2 regions of the Pseudoalteromonas sp. Ps84H-4 genome follow, and region 2 is predicted to be linked to the other one. Evidence: riboswitches for the same ligand, from Rfam matches in the RefSeq annotation. Region 2 holds a riboswitch; the other holds the start of a gene.
What was found. Region 2 has a riboswitch for cyclic di-GMP ahead of NH454_RS17870 (hypothetical protein). Riboswitches for the same ligand answer to the same signal wherever they lie in the genome.

Region 1 (3,193 bases), on a different contig from region 2:
CATCTCACCATTAGCAATATTTTTAAAACGCACGGTATATATACGGCGACCTTCGGTGTCTTCTGAGTAAGCAAGTAGCTGTTCGTCAGGGCTAATAGCCACTTCGCCCAACTCATAAAATTCGTAATCGCCGGCTAATTGATTTACATCTAACAACAAGTGCTTATCGCGCGCTTCTATTGAGCTGCTGCGATAATGGCGCGCATATTCATCATCGCCACGTACTTCTGAGTGATACCAAAACTGACCATCTTTCACAGGTACCGTGTTGTCGTCTTTTACAATACGGTCTTTTAACTCATTAAATAATTGTTCGCGCAGAGGTTTCATGTCTGCTAGTTGCTTGTCGCAATAATCGTTTTCGGCATTTAGGTGCGCTAATACATCCTCATTTTCACGCTCATCATCACGCATCCAATAATAATTATCGGTGCGAGTCTGTTGGTGAGTAGTTAATTGATGAGGATGTTTTTTGGCAACAGGTGGATGCGCTAATAAAGACAAAGAATACGATTTTGATGACACAAGAAAAAACCAAAGTAAAAAACGAATTGCTGGCAGTTTATCACAGAATTATACCAATCAGCTTAATTAAGCAGTCTATTTTGAGGCAATAAAACCTTGTTGATAACAAGGCAAAAATTTCCTTATTTAGTTGTTCTAAATGAGAAATTTTTAACGCAGTTAGCGACAGGTTTAATCCCTCAAAATGATTAAGTATTATTGCGGGTTGGTATTAAAAAAGCCCACTCAAATTGAGTGGGCTAAGCAATGCTAAAATAGCATTTAGGGGGAAACTGTTAATGTGACACTTGTTGCCACGCCATAGCCCAACTTTTCCCAACTCCCGGTTCAAAGAGTGGGTTATGTGAATCTTTAACACGGCAAAATTCACTAAACGGCCATGGCTTGCACATGTAAATATGACCCGTTTTAGGTTGAAGTACTTTTACACCTGCATTGTAATCATTGCATGCTTGTGGGTAGACATAGTCATACTCGTTTAATCTATCTTGTACTCGCTCTTCACATTTAGCGATGCAATTAAACGCCACTTTTACATGTGTTATACCCGAACCTTCTAGGGCATAAATTTGGTTTGAACGGTATGCAACCACCAAACCTTGCTCTGTCATTTTGCCCGCTTTAACCAACGGAATATGCACATTAATATGTTCAGCCACAGAGCGAGGCCAATTATGAGGCTCTCCATCATCTGAGCTCACAATTGCATATTCGAATGATAAATCGACTAGCTCTCCTTGCATGTCATAAAAGGTCACTATCACCTTATCACCAACAAAAAGTTGGGTATGATGATTTAAGCAACCAATTGGCAACCATCTTCCAGAGGCCATTGACGTATGCATAAACAAAATATCACCCTAAGAGCAACGAATAGGTACTATAGTAACAATCGAACAAAATATTTATGTAAAGTTTGAGGCAAAAGAACCAAAGCACGTAGATTATGTGCTTATCAGCGGTCCCGCTATCATAGTCTTAAAACCTTAGACCGGAAACTTTGCGTCCTAACCTTTCAGTTAGTTTGCCAAAAACAAAATGAGTATAATCGCGACCAGAAAACAAATCAAACAAAAGAATGTAATCAAACATTATATATAGCAAATAGTTACTATATTTTAGTAACAAAAAAGCCAACCGTTTGGTTGGCTTTTAAATAGCTAGTCTGTACTAATTATGAGCTGGCTTAGTTCTGGTAACCACTCTATAACCTGCACGGAAGATATTAAGAACACCATTGCCCACATCACTCATTACAATGTACAAACATGGAACAAGTACTAATGTAATTAAGGTTGCGAACATTACCGCAAAACCAAGTGCTACTGCCATTGGAATTACGAACTTAGCTTGTAAGCTGGTTTCAAACATAATTGGTAATACACCGGCAAAGGTCGTAATTGAAGTCAGTGTGATTGCTCTAAAACGTGCACACCCTGCTTCTATAACTGCTTCACGTGTAGAAAGCCCTTCGCGACGCGCTTGGTTTACAAAGTCAGTCATGACCAGTGAGTCATTGATCACCACCCCTGCAGCAGCGATTAAGCCAAAGCCCGACATTAAACTAATGTCTAGACCAAACCATAAGTGACCCCAAATTGCACCGGTTAAGCTAAATGGAATAACCGACATTACAATGAGTGGTTGCGAATAGCTCTTAAGCGGTACTGCAAGCAAGATATACACTAAAATCATACCACCAATGAAGAACATAATTTGCTCATTAGCTTGTGCTTGCTGCTCTTCAATTGAGCCACCTAGCTCAGTTTTTACTGATGGATACTCTTCTTTAAGTTGCGGTAACAGAGTCTCTTTAACTTGCTTAACGACTTCGCCTGGCTCAATCGCTTCTTCATCGATACTGCCATAAATATACACAGTTCGATAACCTCCTTCGCGGCGAATATAGCTAATACCTGGCTTTTCAGTCAGCTCTACAACGTCACCTAATAGTACTTCTTTACCTTCAGGTGTTGTAATTACTGCATGTTTAAGAGATGCAAATGCTTCACGTGTCAGTTTAGGGTAACGCACCATTACGCGCACTTCTTCGCCACGGCGAATAACACGTTGTGCTTCACCACCGTAGAAGCTTGCGCCAACTTGGTTTGCGATATTGGCAAGATCTAACCCTAAATCATATGCCACAGGTTTTAAGCTTAATTGCACTTCTTTGCTCGCCGGGTCGATGGTTGAGCTAATATCAAATAAGCCTTTTTGCTGTTGCAGTAATTGAATAAAGCGACGACCTGCCTCATTCAATGTATCGATGTCAGGCCCATACAGTAAGTAGCCAAACTCACCATCCATGCCGCCACCATTCACATCATCGTAAATTTGTAATGATTTGACACCGGCAATACTTGGCATTTGCTCACGCCAGCGACGAGATAATTCAAATGCGTTGTATGGACGAAGATCTTCATCAACAAGTGGCGCTAAAAGCTGCGCTTCAGTTCGCCCTTGGTTAAAGACTAAAATGTCACGAATAAGTTTTTGACCAAATTCACGCTCGGTTTCTTTATCAACATTAACCACCATCGCTTCAATTTCTCGAATTGCGTTAATGGTTTGAATATCCGACGCATTTTCATTCATTTCTAAACGAATTTGCGGGAAATCATGCGGTACTTTTGGGGTTGGAACAACACGCACTTGATTTGATGAA
Region 2 (3,193 bases):
GACTTCACGTTTAGAGTCATGGCACCAAGTGCCTAAAAACACTAACACTTGCTTACCTTGCAGTGCTCTTATAGTACTTAGCTCTTCTTCACTGGGTGAGTAATCATTATATTCTTCACTAAAAGCAGGATAGTCTTTAAGTAAGTCTGCAACGCTGATATCTCCACTATAGGGACCTGAGCTTGCAAATGTAAAAGCAGAAAATAACAATAAAGCGATATAAACTAATTTTTTCATATTTTGTTCTCTGAATATTTTTCTCACCATAACCAATTTAACAGCAACACTCCAGCATGCTATTAACGTGAATCCTGTTTTTTTGCAGCTTAAATTGGCATGTAAAGTAAATGCGAACTACTATATTAGATATATCTAATATAAGGCCTTACAATGCACACTTTAAGAACGATAGCGCTTTGCACCCTATTGCTTTCACCTAACCTTTATGCTGAAACGAATTCTGCTACCCTAGAAACCCAAGCAGCTGAGCGAGCAACTGAATTTGCCACTACGCTCAAATCAGCACTAGGAGCCGCTATAAACCAAGGCGGTTTAGTTGAAGGTATTAACGTGTGCAAAATGCAAGCCCCGGCCATTAGCGATAGCTTATCAACTGATGGTTGGACGGTAGCACGTAAAAGCACTAAAAACCGAAATCCGAACAATAAACCAGATGACTGGGAAGCTGAAAAAATCGCCCAGCTAGTTGATATGATCAGAAACTCAGAAAGCATTGATAATGTGACTTTCTCGACCAATAAAGATGGCCAATTCCGCTTTGCTAAAGCAATAAAAGTCGCGCCAGTTTGCCTCAATTGTCATGGTCAAACGATTGCTCCAGAAGTAAAGCAAGTGCTTAGTGAGCATTACCCCCATGATTTAGCCACAGGCTATCGGCTTGGTGATTTAAGAGGAATATTCTCTATTACCAAAACACTTGAAACGTCTGAGCCATAAAATATAAGCCTTATGCTCGCTTAGTTTGCTCTTAGCCATTAAAATACGCTTTTAAAATTAACCAAGGTGTTTTTATGTCTTTTCCTCCTTGTCCAAGATGTAATTCTGAATACGTATATGAAGATCAAAACAACTTAGTATGCCCAGAGTGCGCTCATGAGTGGGATCCAAATGCTGTTAACAACGATGATGTGATCGATGTAAGAGATGCTAACGGCACCTTATTGGTCGATGGCGACAAAGTGACTGTTGCGAAAGATTTAAAAATTAAAGGCAGCTCACAAGTAATTAAAATTGGTACCAAAGCCGTGATCCGCCGCGTGTTAGATAAAAAAGACCACGAACTAGACTGTAAAGTTGATGGCGTCGGTGAAATGATGGTAACCGCTAAGTTTGTTAAAAAAGCTTAATAAACATATAGAGCAGTGCCTAATATAAAAACACTGCTCAATCAGTATACTTTAAAGAAATAAAAAACGTTTCAAATAAAATACCATTTTTATTCAAAGCTATAGAACTTCACTAAAATATATTCTATTTAGAATCAAAATCATAAAAAATACCCAAAAACAACACACCGATCCCAAAACAGAACCAGAATACCTACTTTAAGGTACAGGAATAATAAATTTATACTAATTATTTTGCATTAAATAATTATTCACCTACACTTCTTTTCGATCATTATTTCTTGAATATGGAATATGATTTAAACCACGTTTAAAAAAGCAGGTATTTTGAACACTATTTAGGAACTATAAATAGGTGCTCATGTAGTTATACAAATATGTTTTTAACAAAACTAATGTATTAATACTGCCAAACCTACTGTGAGGTAGGGACGGAAAGCCACGGGTCTTCTCTGAAAGAAGTAAGGAAATGGGAAGATAGCCGGGTTGTGGAATTTGGAATCCAGAACAATGAAACATCACATCTTTAGCACAGCATTACTTGCTGTCGCTTTCACATCAACAGCTTACGCAGTAGACGATCCGAATTTTGGTGCACAGTCATTGCGAGGCGAAATCGGCACGAAAGGAGTTTTCTTGACCATTCCTTACGATGAAGTTCGTTATGGTAATGGTGATAACAAAGCATATATAAAACCTGAAGAATACAAAATGATGTACTCGGATAGCATTGGCGGCAAAGTAACCTGCCCTGCTATTAAAGGGCCAGGTCTAAAAGGATTGAATTACCATCAATTCAAAAACGGCATTGAATGCTCATGGAAATCTCGCCCCGGTAGTAATGCCGAAATTATAACTTTTACTCTGATGCCAGATGGAGACACAGGTAAGTCGCCAAAACACTATCGAGGAAAAAATAAAGTTGTAACATGGACAGGCATTATTAACGATGCTAATAGCCAAGGTGCTGTAACGAAAAGCTATAAAACAACCCTAAGTTTGGATATGTTCGATTACCGTAATGGTAACTCTCATAAAGCTTTTGTTTTCAAGAAGAATCATAAAGTGAAGCTTGGGGATTTTACGTCGACTAAAGGTTCAATCCGTGACTTTATTTGTGACTTCAATGGTCAAAAAATAAATGTACTCAAAGATCATGCACCTGTTGGTCAATTTGGTAAAAAAGGCGTCAAGTGCACTTACATGCTTAAACAAAATGGTAAAGACCCTCATTACTATGGTGAAGTCGTGTTTAAATAATAATTTAGAAAAAACACAATAACTAGCTTTCCTTTTCATTCAAAGCCTAGCCTGCGCTAGGCTTTTTTATTTTACTTTTTTGTCACCACGCCTTCAGGTATATGTAAAGTACGTTGTGGAAAAGGAATTGTCAGGCCTGCATTCTCGATTGACTCTTTAACTTGTTTGTTTAAATCCCAATAGGTTTGCCAATAGTCTTCATTTTTAGCCCATGCTCTTAGCTGAATATTCACCGAGCTCTCAGCCATGGCTGTCACCATCACTTGCGCCGCTGGCTCACTCAGTAAACGGCTTTCGTTCGCGGCAATATCTTTTAGCACCGCAAAGCCATCATCGATTGAATCGGCATATGAAATACCCACAACAATATCCATTCGGCGTTTGCCATTTCGCGTGAAGTTTTTAATATTGTTACCCCACACTATGCCATTAGGTGATGCGATATAAAGACCATCAATCGTTTGAAAAACACTGGTGAATAGGTTTACCTCAGAGACAGTACCTTGCATCGAGCCTATCTCAACAAAATCTCCGACTTTAAATGGCCTTAATATAAGTAACATCAT

Region 1: it holds a riboswitch for cyclic di-GMP, as region 2 does, so the genes downstream of both, NH454_RS10655 (chitin-binding protein) here and NH454_RS17870 (hypothetical protein) in region 2, are expected to answer to the same signal.

Annotation. Positions count from the first base shown of each region.
Region 1 covers NZ_JAMXSK010000010.1:67,461-70,653, reverse strand. The annotation lists gene NH454_RS10660 (S9 family peptidase) at 1-525, opposite strand, end outside; gene NH454_RS10655 (chitin-binding protein) at 801-1,370, opposite strand; cyclic di-GMP riboswitch class I at 1,480-1,564, opposite strand; gene NH454_RS10650 (efflux RND transporter permease subunit) at 1,696-3,193, opposite strand, start outside.
Region 2 covers NZ_JAMXSK010000023.1:1,721-4,913, forward strand. The annotation lists gene NH454_RS17855 (thioredoxin) at 1-237, opposite strand, end outside; gene NH454_RS17860 (DUF3365 domain-containing protein) at 391-957, shown strand; gene NH454_RS17865 (zinc ribbon domain-containing protein YjdM) at 1,032-1,367, shown strand; cyclic di-GMP riboswitch class I at 1,766-1,861, shown strand; gene NH454_RS17870 (hypothetical protein) at 1,878-2,627, shown strand; gene NH454_RS17875 (mechanosensitive ion channel domain-containing protein) at 2,699-3,193, opposite strand, start outside.